One region of the Bacillus sp. J14TS2 genome, then DNA from elsewhere that is predicted to be linked to it. Evidence: riboswitches for the same ligand, from Rfam matches in the RefSeq annotation. Region 1 holds a riboswitch; each other region holds the start of a gene.

Region 1 (3,416 bases):
TGCAATATTTTTAGCTAATGGACCGGTCATAATAATCGAAATCGTATTATTGGCTGTTGCGATATCTGCTACACTAACCAATCCGGCAATTCCGAATTCGGCACCCTTTTTTGTTTTCAACTTGCTGGTTACAAAGTTCAGCAGCCAATCAATCCCTCCATTATGTTGAATAATGCCTATCATACCACCAATAAGTACGGCTACAATAGCAATATCCTCCATACCTATAATTCCTTCTGAGACTGCTTTGATCAACCCCGTTGGTGTATAGGAACCATCGATTAAGCCGATGATTCCGGCAAAAAGCGTTCCTCCAAGCAGAACAACGACAACATTAATCCCTACTAATGCGGAAACCAACACAAGGATATAAGGAAGAATTTTAATGAAATTGAAAGGATATTCCCCAAGAGTCTGGATCTCATTTCCCATTGTTACAACCCAAAGAATGAGGGCTGTCACAATTGCTCCGGGTAAAATAATAAAAAAGTTTGTTTTGAACTTGTCGTTCATCTTTGTTTTTTGCGTACGCACTGCGGCAATCGTCGTATCTGAAATCATTGATAAATTGTCGCCAAACATGGCTCCGCCAATGACCGTCCCCATAGCTAAAGCCATTGATATTCCCGTTTGGTCAGCAATACCCATGCCAATTGGCGCTAAAGCAGCTACTGTGCCCATGGATGTCCCCATTGAAATGGAAATAAAGCAGCCGACAATAAATAATCCTACCATTAATAGATTACTAGGGATGAAGGATAGCCCCATATTCACGGTAGATTCAACCGCCCCCATCCCCTTAGCAGTTTCTGCAAATGCACCTGCTAATATAAAAATCACAACCATTAAAATAATATTGGGATGGCCAGCCCCTTTTGTAAAAATGTCTAATTTTTTTGTTAAGGTTTCCTTTCTGTTCATCGCTAATGCAACGGCTGCAGCAATAACAATCGCAACATTTAATGGCATATTCGAAAAGTCTCCGGAAATAATTCCATTCCCAATAAAAAGCAACACAAACACAAGCAATGGTAACAGTGCTAGAAGACTTCCTTTTTTCGTCTTCGTTGTCATAAATATCCCCCCTTAAACTTGATTAGTTCATTGTCATCCCGCCAGTAACGTTGATACCTTGTCCAGTCATGTAATCCGAGTATTCTGAAGCTAAAAAAACGACAACATTGGCAATATCTTTTGGCGATGCTGTTCTTCCTAATGGTACTTGAGAGTTGTCTTCTAAACGAATCGCTTCTCCATCTAGCCCTCGAAGTTCCCCGCCAATTACTCTTTCTGTCCTTTTCATATCCGTTTCTACGATCCCTGGACATACAGCATTCACATTAATTTGGTCTGGAGCCAATTCAATTGCAGCTACCTTTGTGATTCCCAATACTGCATGCTTCGAGGCTACGTAACTTCCCATCAAGCGATAGCCATTTTTTCCAGCTTGGGAGGAAATATTAATAATTTTCCCGCCTTCCCCTTGGGCCTTCATAACTTTGGCGGCCGCTTGCATGCATAAGTATACCCCTTTTGTGTTCACATCCATCGTCCGATCCCAATCTTGTTCTTTAATATTCACCATATAATCCATCGTGGAAATTCCTGCATTGTTGACTAGAATATCCAATCTCCCGAAGTGATTTGTTACTTTTTTTATCATCGCTTCTACTTCATCGCTTTTAGATACATTGGTTTGAACATAATATAGATGATCATTTGCGTCCTTTTCTGACATGGACATATCAGCAACCGCCACTTTTGCACCACAATCCAAAAATGCATCGGCAATTGCCTTTCCGATTCCATTTGCCCCACCTGTGACAATGGCTACTTTTCCCGTTAAATCCATCGAGTACATTGGTTGTCCTCCTTTGAGATGTCTTTTCACTTTTACCCAATAAAAAAACCTCTTCATTTGAATGAAAGAGGCTTTAAAAAAACATAGTAGACTTCCTCTTCTCATCTTCAAGTAAGTAACTACTGGAATTGGCACAGTACTTCTAAGAGTCCGCTGCCGAGGCTTCGTAGGGCCAGTCCCTCCACCTCTCTAGATAAGAAATAGCATACAATATGTAATTGACTATTAATAAGTTACCCTAAATAACTATGCAAGTCAACAGAGGCTGTTTTACGTATTGGCTAAATCCTTAAGAGCATGCTATAATGATTTTAATTACTACGTGTGTAGTTTTGCTCATTATACTACATTTGTAGTATTTAATAATAACTAAAGGATGAGATGAATATATGACTAGTCGAATGAGAAGAAACAAGCGACGAATGCTTCCTTATATAATAATAATATTTCTCTTGCTCATAGGGATTGGGGGATTTGGTTACTTTCAATTTATACATGCAGGTGATCGCGACCAAGTTCAAGAATTAGCGGATCATTTCCTGCAAATTTTAGAAGATAAAGAGTATGAGGATTTGGGTGATGTACTTGATAAGCAATCATACACAGCGCTAGACTATACTTTAGACGAAGTAAAAGATAAATATGAAAAGATTTTTAATGGCATCCCTATTCAAAACATCCGTGCTACTAAGGTAAACATAGATGAAATAAATCATAATGAACAAATGCTTTCATTCCAACTAAGTTTCACCACACCTCTAGGTAACATGGATAAATTGCATTATCAGGCAAAGCTTGTGAGAAAGGATGATGATTATTTTGTAGAATGGGATCCTTCTCTTATTTTTCCAGAAATGGAGGGAAAGGATAAGGTAGCCTTTCGTGTTTCCCGAGCGGAACGTGGTGAAATTCATGACCATGCTGGCAATAAACTGGCTGTTAATGAGGATTTTAAATGGGCAGGTGTCATTCCGAAAGACTTGGGTCAGGGGAAGGAAAAAGAAAGTAGTCTTGAAAATATAAGTAAACAATTTAATATTTCACTGAATGATTTGCATGAAACACTACAACAAGATTGGATAAAAGACGATTTATTCGTACCTCTTAAAATCATTGAATCTGATAAAGTAAAGCCATTGCCTGGGGTTGCCTACCAAGATACTAAGGTTCGTTATTACCCTTTAAAGGAGGCAGCAGCTAATTTAGTCGGTTATATTGGTAAGGTCACAGAGGAGGATTTAGAAAAAAATCCAAATTTATCTGAAGAAAATATGATTGGAAGAATGGGGTTAGAGCGAGCTTTTGATAAGGAATTACGGGGAAAAGATGGCGGGGAGCTTGTTATCGTTGATGAACAGGGAGAGAAGAAGCAAGAAATTCAAAAGGTAGAGAAGATGGATGGTGAAAATATTCAATTAACCATCGATGCCTATATTCAAGAGAAAGCCTATGAGCATTTGAAAGAGAAACCAGGAGCAACAGTTGTGATGAACCCCGAAGACGGTGGTCTCTATGCTTTGGTTAGTTCGCCGTCGTTTGATCCTAATAAAATGGT
Region 2 (3,416 bases), on a different contig from region 1:
AAAGCCATTCCGCTCAAAACCAACGGAAAAAGTTTTGATTTTTGGGTTATATAATTTTGCAATCGAAACAATAAACGTTGAGTCAATACCACCTGAAAGAAAAGAACCAACGGGAACATCACTACGCATATGCACATTGACCGAATCAAAGAGCACATCCTTAATTTCCTGAATAAATTCCGTTTCAGCTTTTTGTACAGGTTGGAAATGAGCTTTCCAGTAGCGTTGAATGCTAATGGGCTGATTCACTTTTTTTATAAAATAATGACCGGGTTCTAATTTCTTAATCCCTTTTGTCATCGTTTCAGGTTCAGGTACAAATTGATAAGTTAAATATTGCTGCAAAGAATCATGATTCAATTCATTCTTCTCAAGCGCCAGTAAAATACTCTTTTTCTCTGAAGCAAAAAATGTTTTGGGACCATCTTCTTTATAAAAGAATGGCTTAATTCCAAATTGATCACGAGCTCCAAATAAAGATTGTTCTTTTTTATCCCAAATAAGGAATGCAAACATTCCTCGCAGCTTTTCTACTGCTTTTGCGCCTAATTGACTGAAAAGCGCAATTAACACCTCTGTATCAGAATCCGTTTCGAACGTAAATCCAGCTTGGACCAGTTCTTCCCGTAATTCCACATAATTATAGATTTCTCCATTAAAAATAATCCAATAGCGGTCATTTTCATAAGAAAGCGGCTGTTTTCCACTTTCAATATCAATGATGCTTAGTCTGCGAAAACCAAATTGAACATGTTCATCTTCAAAATAGCCTTCATCATCTGGTCCACGATGGGTAATGATCGTATTCATTTGATGAAAAAGCTCTTGATCAGGATTTTTAGCTGATGTTGGATGATCATGGACACAACCGATAAAACCGCACATGTTTCGACACTCCTCTATTTTCAACAACTAGTACTCGTACCCAATGCTTCTATTTTAGCATTTAATCCGAATTTTTGTCAGTATATCCGTAAAAATAACAGAGCAAATCTTGGCTCTGTTATTTTTACCTAAATCTTTGTAAACATGTATATTTATCTCGGATTAACGGGCAGTATTCCTCATATCACCCTTTAGAGAATACGGCGAAGCATAAATAGGTGATAAACTGCCCGGAAAGGACCGATAAATCAGTGGGAGATGGAAGCCCCCACTGAATGAAGTTTCACTTTATTGTACTGCTTTTAAAAGTTCTTCTGCTCGATCTGTTCTTTCCCAAGGTAGGTCAAGATCAACTCGTCCAAAATGGCCGTATGCGGCAGTTTGTTTATAAATAGGGCGTCTAAGATCTAACATCTTGATAATGCCAGCGGGACGCAAATCAAAATGAGCACGGATCGCGGCAACGAGAGTTTCTTCGGATACGGTGCCTGTTCCAAATGTATCAACAGAGATAGAAACAGGTTGAGCCACTCCAATCGCATATGCTAATTGCACTTCACATTTATCCGCTAATCCTGCAGCGACAATATTTTTGGCTACATAACGGGCCGCATAGGCTGCGGAACGATCCACTTTTGTTGGATCTTTCCCCGAGAAAGCTCCTCCTCCATGGCGTGCATAACCTCCGTATGTATCAACAATAATTTTTCTTCCTGTTAACCCAGCATCCCCTTGTGGCCCGCCAATCACAAATCGCCCTGTTGGATTAATGAAATACTTTGTTTCTTCATCCAATAAGTTTTCCGGAACAACAGGAGCAATCACACAGTTTTTCATATCTTCTTGAATTTGCGCAAGCTCAATATCTGGGTGATGTTGAGTCGAAATAACAATCGTATCAATGCGTACAGGATTCCCCGTTTCATCATATTCAACCGTTACTTGAGTTTTCCCATCTGGTCGCAAATAAGGAAGGACTTTTTCTTTTCTTACTTCTGCTAGTTTTCTTGAAATTCGATGAGCTAATGAGATGGGAAGAGGCATTAATTCTTCCGTTTCGTTGCAGGCAAAACCGAACATTAACCCTTGGTCTCCTGCACCAATCGCTTCGATTTCTGCTTCCGTCATGTTTCCTTCTCTAGCTTCTAATGCCGTGTTCACTCCTGAAGCAATATCAGCAGATTGTTCATCAATCGCCGTCATCACCGCACAAGTTTCTGCATCAAATCCATATTTCGCACGTGTGTAGCCAATTTCTTTTAATGTCTCTCTGACAATTTTTGGTATATCTACATACGTGGTTGTCGTAATTTCTCCTGCTACTAATACAAGGCCAGTCGTGACCGAAGTTTCACAGGCTACACGAGCATTGGGATCATCCGCTAACAGTTCATCTAAAATAGAATCGGAAATCTGATCACAAATTTTGTCTGGATGTCCCTCTGTGACCGATTCCGAAGTAAATAAGCGTCGGTTTTTTGACATCTATGTTCCTCCTCCAAAATAATCTCCTAAGAAAAGTGCCTAGCACATAGAACTAGATAACATCTACATTCCCCAGGTCCTAAGGAGATTTTTATACTGCTTCTCTCTCTAAAAAAACGAAAAACCTTTCCCGTATAAAAATAGAGGAAAGGTTAATTTCTTATCCGAGCCTTTCACTCTTATCGTCCAAGGCCATTGCCTTGCACCAGGTTAGCACCTTGCTGCGGAAAATCAATTGATTCGCAGTAGGTTGCTGGGTTTCACAGGGCCTGTTCCCTCCACCATCTCAGGATAAGAGTATCCGTTCAATGTAAAATCATAACGCAAAATTCGCTAAGGGTCAAGTGAAGATTTTTTTCATCCTTGAGGAATTTATTAAACAGAAAACGTCCACTGCTCATTCACAATGGACGTTTCAAATTTTAATTACTGGAATGTAAGGCAAGCAGCTGATAAGTAATAATCGTTTGATTCTCCTCCCACTCAACCTTTTTTATCTTGGCAGTGGCTCGGTAGTCACTTTCGATCGTATGCCTTACCTCAATGGGGATATCAATTGGATACAGGCGATATCCGGCTTTTTTTAAAATAAATTGATTATCCTGTTGTCTACTCTCTTTTCCTTTTGTGATGATCATTGTATTTAGTTCCAAGGGCATTCCCATGACAATCCCCCATTTCAAATATTAAATGATTATATTTATATTATATCGTGATTACTCTGTTGTTTCATCCAATAGCAAAGATCTTTTACAATTTTCCGATTGATCGCTGGTGGAAAATAATGAGTATAGTGCTCAAAATACCAGGTTTCCACTTTTTTTCCCAATGTCTGTAGTCTTTTTTCTAAGCGGTGTGCATGCTCGATCGTCACATTGTCATCAAGGTTGCCATGAATAATTAAAACAGGCGGTTTCATTGCTTCCATTTCATATAGCGGTGTGCGCCATTGATATTCTTCTTGAGAGGTCTTAGGTGAACCACCAATCACTCTTTTCATCATCCTTCTCATATCAATCCGCTCTACATAAGTTAAGGCCACATCA
Region 3 (3,416 bases), on a different contig from region 1:
ATTGAGGAATTGCATTCAAGACTAGGTTGGGAGATACAACCAGCAAGATTCTTTCAGTTTGAGCACAATCGGGATCGTTATGGCTGGGTAAAAGGTTTGAATGATCAGTGGCATTTTACACTCTTTATTCAAAATGGCCGAATTAAGGACTGGGAACATTATAAATTGATGACAGGCTTAAGGAAAATAGCTGAAATTCACACAGGGGATTTTCGCTTGACTCCTAATCAAAACTTAATCATTGGAAACATATCAGAAGCTTTAAAACCGAAAATCGAAGCGCTTATTCAACAATATGGATTAACTGACGGAGAGCATCATACCGCTTTACGTAGAAATTCGATGGCTTGTGTTGCTTTTCCAACATGTGGCCTTGCGATGGCAGAATCGGAACGCTATTTACCTTCCTTGCTTGATAAAATTGACTTATTATTAGATAAGGCAGGGCTCCGTGAAGAGGAAATCGTCATTCGTATGTCTGGCTGCCCCAATGGTTGCTCAAGACCAGCATTAGCAGAAATTGGTTTTGTAGGAAAGGCCCCAGGAAAATATAACGTCTATTTAGGGGGCGGTTTTACAGGAGATCGTTTAAATAAACTGTACCGCGAAAATATTGGGGAGAAGGAAATATTAAGTGAATTAGAGCCAATCATAAGTCATTTTGCGAAGGAACGTAAAGAAAAAGAACGATTTGGCGACTTTGTCATTCGTTTAGGATATGTAAAAGAGGTCCACTCAGGGCTTGATTTTCATGATTAACAAGAAAAGCGCAAGGCGCCCGCCTATCGGCGACAAGCAAATGTTCTGAGACAAAGAAAGGCGTTCTTTGCCTTTCATTGGCTCAGGTTATTTGACCTCGAGCCGATGGCGCCTGGAGCTAGACACCAACTGCAAGGTAAGCTACTTATCCACTAGCTCCAATTTTATAATTCCTTAAACCAGAACAAAAGCACAAGCGCCTTGATCTAGGAAGAAAGGCTAAATTCACGCCGTCCTAACGGCAGACTCAAACCGCGATGTCCTGTCGCTTCGTCTGCACCAGTACGTCCTGTACGTTGCAACGCTGTTCTGACCTACATCCTGATGGCCTCCGACAAGCAAATGTTCTTGAACTTAGGAAGGGGCTTTTTTCCTTCATTGGCTCAAGTTATTTGCCTCGAGGAGCTACGCTAAAATTTTATAAATTGCTGGTAAGTAGAAAAATTTCAAAAAAAACTAATTTTCTCTTGTTTTTTAAACCAACTAACCTTATAATGTTTATAGAATTAAAAATTAATTCTAACACGTGAGTGAAACAAGAAAATTAAATAAAGATTTCATTCTTATCAAGAGAGGTCGAGGGAATGGCCCTAAGACGCCTCAGCAACCACCATTTTATGGAAAGGTGCTAAATCCACAAGTTGGAAACAACTTGAAAGATAAGAAGAATCCTTTTTATAAAAAAGGGCCTTCTTCTTATCGGAGTAGGCTCTTTTTGTTTGGAAGAATAGGGTAAGCAGATTGCTCTCTCTATGTCGATTTGTATGCGACCAAAAAGAGCCACCACTCTAAATAGTTTTCCAAAATATATAGGGAGGGTAGTTTATTGGGATTATTAGAACGTCTCAAAAAGGAAATTTTAATCGGGGATGGCGCTGCAGGAACACTGTTATATTCCTATGGGATTGATCGCTGTTTTGATCAATTAAATCTTACACACCCTAATGAAGTATTGCAGTTGCATCAAGCCTATGTTGAAGCTGGTGCTGACGTAATCCAAACGAATACGTACAGTGCTAATTATTTGAAACTCTCAAGATATGGATTAGAAGAGGAAGTAACGAAGATAAACAGAGCTGCTGTTCGTCTTGCGAAACAAGCAGCAAGTAAAGAAACATTTGTACTAGGAACCATTGGGGGGGTTCATGGAGCTGGATTACATTCTAGTGAAACAGAGGAAATAAAACGCGGTTTTCGAGAACAACTATATGCATTGCTGCTTGAGGGTGTAGATGGCCTTATCTTAGAAACGTATTATGATTTAGAAGAAATAAAAACCGTTTTAAAAATAGCTCGTGATGAAACGAATGTACCGATCATAGCAAACGTCACAATGCATGAACCTGGCGTACTGCAAAATGGAACACCACTTGAAGAGGCATTAAAACAGCTTGATGATTTAGGTGCCGATGTTGTTGGGATCAATTGCCGTCTCGGTCCTTATCATATGGTCAGAGCCTTAGAGTCTGTTCCGCTTTCAAAATCGGCTTATTTAGCAGCCTATCCAAATGCAAGCTTGCCAGAATATGAAGATGGGAAGTTTATGTACAAAACCGAACCAACTTATTTCACAGAATTTGTTCGACGCTTCCGTGATCAAGGTGTTCGATTAATTGGAGGGTGTTGTGGAACAACGCCAGAGCATATCCAAGCTTTGGTCAAAGGACGCCAACATTTAGTGCCGCTTGAAGAGAAGCAGGTAATCAAACAAAAGCCGATTTTTATCCAAGACCAGCAGGTTGAAAAGGCACCATCTTTATTTGAAAAAATTCAAACAGATCGATCCGTTATTGTGGAATTAGATACGCCAAAGCACCTAGATACAAAACCCTTTTTTAGAGGAGCACACGCCTTAAAAGAAGCTGGGGTGGATGGGTTGACATTAGCTGATAATTCATTAGCATCTCCCAGAATATGTAATGCAACAATGGCGTCTCTAGTTAAAAAGGAAGTTGATCTAAATTCATTGGTTCATGTGACTTGTCGGGACCGGAATTTAATCGGTTTACAATCACATCTTATGGGGCTACATACAGCAGGAATTCGTGATATATTGGCCATTACTGGTGACCCGACTAAAATTGGTGACTTTCCTGGAGCAACATCTGTCTATGATGCAACCTCTTTTGAATTAATCAAGCTGATCAAACAATTTAATGAAGGCATTTCTTTTTCGGGAAAATCGCTTAAACAAAAGACTCAATTCCATGTTGCAGCTGCTTTTAATCCGAATGTTCGTAATCTTGGGAAATCAGTTGAGCGTATGGAGAAAAAAGTACAGTATGGTGCCGATTATTTTTTAACGCAGCCAATCTTTTCTCCAGAAAAAATGATAGAAGTAGGGGAAGCAACCAAACATATGACAGCTCCTATTTATATCGGCATTATGCCACTTGTTTCAGCCAGAAATGCAGAATTCTTGCATAACGAAGTGCCTGGTATCAAGCTTCCGGACAATATTAGAGACAGAATGGCTAAAACAGAAGGAGATCCACAGAGAGCCAAACAAGAAGGGCTTGCCATTGCAAAAGAATTAATTGATGTCGCCTATGATTACTTTAAGGGATTCTATTTAATTACTCCATTTATTCAATACGAATTATCTGTTGAATTAGCAACCTATATTCAAGAAAAAACGCAAAATGTTGAAATACTAC
Region 4 (3,416 bases), on a different contig from region 1:
CCTCATTAAATAATTGGTTAGGACTTGGAATCGTTTGTTTAGCGACTGCACGTCCACCGACAATTTCATTAAATTCAATAAAGTCCTTCACATGAGGATGATCAGGGTTAAAAGAGACCTTTCCGGTGTTTCGTACATTATATTTTTCGGTTTCTTCTTCTCCATTAAAAATATAGCCAACTTCTGGCACATAGCCTTCAATGCCAGTAAGATGTTCTTGAAAATCTGTATGCCAGAAACGGCGTCTAAACTCACCATCTGTTACAAGTTCTAGGCCTGCTTCAATTTGTTTATCAACAATACGTTTAATTTCTTTGGTTTCAATTTCATGTAATTGTTCCGCTGTAATGGTTCCAGCTTTAAAATCCTTTCTCGCTTGATGAATGCTATCTGGTCGTAATAGACTTCCTACATGGTCCGCTCTGAATGGAGCTTTTGTTTTTGTAATAGTTGTCATGGTTTGTTATCTCCCTTTAATAAGTTTGGATCGTTACTTCAGCTCTTGGCAAAAGTTTGACTTGCTGCTTGAAAGGCTTGTTTTACATCAGCGATTAGGTCATCAGCCTTTTCTACACCAACTGAGAAACGTAATAATCGTTCACATACGCCCCTTTTGATTCGTTCTTCTCGTGGGATATCTGCATGGGTCTGAGTCGTTGGATACGTGATAAAACTTTCAACCCCTCCTAGACTTTCAGCAAAGGCAATGAGCTGTAAATTTTGTAGAAAAGGGTCTACCCATTCACTGTCTTGAATCCGGAAAGAGATCATTCCGCCTTTCCCGGCGTAAAGAACATCTGTAATAAAGTCCTCGTTTTCTAGATATTTGACGATTTCTCTCGCATTTTCTGTATGCTTTTCCATTCTGAGATGAAGTGTTTTTAATCCCCTCACGAGCAGCCAAGAATCAAGTGGTGATAAAATTGCTCCTGCTGCATTATGGTTGTTCGCAAGCTGCTCGCAAATCTCTCCACCTTTTGCGACTAGAATCCCAGCCACAACATCATTATGTCCACCGATATACTTGGTCGCGCTATGAACTACAATGTCAGCGCCTAATTCAAGTGGACGTTGATAGTACGGTGTTAAGAAAGTATTATCGACAATCAATAATAGGTCATGTTTTTTCGCTAGTTTCCCGCATTGTTCAATATCGATTTCCTGCATTAATGGGTTTGTGGGAGTTTCGATGAGCAATGCTTTTGTTTTCGGTGTAATGAGCTTTTCCGTTGCTTGCAGATTATCAAAATCAGAGTAAGTGGTTTGAATCTGATAGGATTCTTCGTATTGTTTGAGTAAACGATACGTACCACCGTATAAATCAGTGCAGGCAATAATTTCGTCGCCTGATCGGAATAGGGAGAGGGCTAGTTGAATGGCTGCCATCCCCGAGCTACAGGCAAATCCAGCATCACCGGATTCGAGATTCGCCATTCCTTCTTCTAGTACAGAGCGAGTAGGATTTTTCGTCCTCGAGTAATCATAACCTGTGGAAAGACCAAGTCCTTGGTGTTCATAAGCAGTTGATAGATAAATAGGTAGATTGATAGCACCAGTTTTTTCATCTGTGCGGTTTCCTAGTTGTGCAAGTTTTGTTTCAATATTATTGACTGGCATAATCTTCATCCTCTTCTAAAAAAATTAAAGACCTTCTTGTGATAAGAAGGTCTTCATAATTGAAAACGAACTTCTTATCTTCTAGGTTTGAAAACCTATTGGAATTAGCACCATTGCCTTATAGGCCGGTTGCTGAGACATCAAAGGGCCAATCCCTCCGTCTCTCTGGATAAGAAAAACACTATATAATTTTTCGAAAGGTTTAATGATTTATACTTTAGTACATATTTCCGAAAAAGGCAAGGGTTTTTTCTATTCATCTCAAAAGGAATTTTAAATGGCTAAGAATGAAGGACTAGTTTCGCTTATGTTAAAATAGAAGAAGTGGAAAAGGAGGGCTCTAGATTGAATTCAAAATGGCATGAACGTTTTTCAATGGATGAGTATTTCTATGGCAAAGAGCCTAATTTGTTTTTAGTACAGGCGACAAAGCAATTACCTAAGGGGAAAATTCTTTGTATTGCCGAGGGAGAGGGGCGGAATTCGGTCTTTCTCGCCTCCCGAGGATATGATGTAACCGCGTGGGATTTTGCCCAATCTGGGATTGAAAAGACGAAAAGATTGGCTGAAGATCGCGGCGTGATTGTCAACACTGAATGGCATGATTTAGCTGACGTAGCATGGGAAGAGGAAGAATGGGATGCGATTATACATATATTTGGGCATTTCCCAACTCCTATTTTTGAAAGGACAGTAGAGGGTATTCGTAAGGCCTTAAAGCCTGGGGGCTATTACGTAAGTGAATTATACACAAAGGAACAGATTGAATATGGAACGGGCGGTCCTAAGGAAATTGAAAATCTTTGCGACCCAGCAACACTATTGAGCCGATTTTCAGATTATTTTATCCAACATTTTTATATTGGTGAGGTAGAAAGAATTGAGGGACAGGGACATACAGGTGTAGCGCATGTTGTCCAAAGTATTTTTCGAAAAAGAGGTTCTGCTAAAGTAGAGAAGAATAAATTCTAGTTTGTGATGAATAAAGATAGTGTGAAGAGAATGACCTACTTTTTGAGCGGCTATCTGGAATAGCCGCTTGTGTATGGAAAGGATGGAACAAATGAATGTAAAGGAAACACTGCAGCCTATTACGACAGCCTATGATCCATGGGAAGCGTATATGGATGTGAACGAATTTGGGGAGATGGTGTTATCCAATATTGAATTTACGACAACAACGCTATGTAATATGCGCTGTGCTCACTGTGCAGTTGGCTACACATTGCAAGATCGTGACCCTGATGCCTTACCGATCGAATTGCTGTTAAAACGACTTGATGAAATTCCTCATCTTCGAACCCTGAGTATTACGGGTGGGGAACCAATGATGTCTAAGAAGTCGGTGCGGGAATATGTGCAACCTCTTTTGGAATATGCGCATACCCGAGGAGTGAGGACGCAAGTAAATTCAAATTTAACTCTTCCGTTTAGCCGCTATGAATCAATTATCCCCTATTTGGATGTCATGCATATTTCACATAACTGGGGAACGGAAGATGAATTTGTCGATGTAGGCTTTGCGAATATGGATCGAAAGCCATCGAGAGAAAATCGTGGTAGGTTTTTAAAGCAAATGTTTGAGAACGCAAAGAAATTATCTGAAGCGGGAGTGTTAGTTTCTGCAGAAACGATGTTAAACAAACGGACCTTTCCTTATCTCGAAAAAATCCATAATGAGGTAGTGGAGATGGGGTGCGCCCGCCATGAAATCCATCCAATGTACCCAGTTGATTTTGCTAGTAAACTAGAAACATTAACTTTAGCTGAAATGCGGACAGCGATTGAGTCTCTATTAG

Evidence for each region. A riboswitch is a leader RNA that binds a small molecule or an ion and turns the genes downstream of it on or off. The one in region 1 is predicted to bind S-adenosylmethionine.
Region 2: linked by a shared signal. The riboswitch ahead of metK (methionine adenosyltransferase) and the one ahead of KI375_RS21540 (SDR family NAD(P)-dependent oxidoreductase) in region 1 are both predicted to bind S-adenosylmethionine.
Region 3: linked by a shared signal. The riboswitch ahead of KI375_RS03305 (bifunctional homocysteine S-methyltransferase/methylenetetrahydrofolate reductase) and the one ahead of KI375_RS21540 (SDR family NAD(P)-dependent oxidoreductase) in region 1 are both predicted to bind S-adenosylmethionine.
Region 4: linked by a shared signal. The riboswitch ahead of KI375_RS12595 (methionine biosynthesis PLP-dependent protein) and the one ahead of KI375_RS21540 (SDR family NAD(P)-dependent oxidoreductase) in region 1 are both predicted to bind S-adenosylmethionine.

Annotation. Positions count from the first base shown of each region.
Region 1 is NZ_BORE01000017.1:2,658-6,073, forward strand. Features, by position in the region: gene KI375_RS21535 (Na+/H+ antiporter NhaC family protein) at 1-1,074, opposite strand, end outside; gene KI375_RS21540 (SDR family NAD(P)-dependent oxidoreductase) at 1,097-1,861, opposite strand; SAM riboswitch class I at 1,960-2,061, opposite strand; gene pbp4 (penicillin-binding protein PBP4(5)) at 2,251-3,416, shown strand, end outside.
Region 2 is NZ_BORE01000011.1:135,843-139,258, forward strand. Features, by position in the region: gene asnB (asparagine synthase (glutamine-hydrolyzing)) at 1-885, opposite strand, end outside; gene metK (methionine adenosyltransferase) at 1,174-2,370, opposite strand; SAM riboswitch class I at 2,547-2,668, opposite strand; gene KI375_RS17575 (DUF2584 domain-containing protein) at 2,793-3,035, opposite strand; gene KI375_RS17580 (alpha/beta hydrolase family protein) at 3,071-3,416, opposite strand, start outside.
Region 3 is NZ_BORE01000002.1:144,480-147,895, forward strand. Features, by position in the region: gene cysI (assimilatory sulfite reductase (NADPH) hemoprotein subunit) at 1-759, shown strand, start outside; SAM riboswitch class I at 1,320-1,425, shown strand; gene KI375_RS03305 (bifunctional homocysteine S-methyltransferase/methylenetetrahydrofolate reductase) at 1,586-3,416, shown strand, end outside.
Region 4 is NZ_BORE01000007.1:184,558-187,973, reverse strand. Features, by position in the region: gene KI375_RS12600 (5-methyltetrahydropteroyltriglutamate--homocysteine S-methyltransferase) at 1-448, opposite strand, end outside; gene KI375_RS12595 (methionine biosynthesis PLP-dependent protein) at 496-1,617, opposite strand; SAM riboswitch class I at 1,689-1,793, opposite strand; gene KI375_RS12590 (class I SAM-dependent methyltransferase) at 1,963-2,589, shown strand; gene yfkAB (radical SAM/CxCxxxxC motif protein YfkAB) at 2,681-3,416, shown strand, end outside.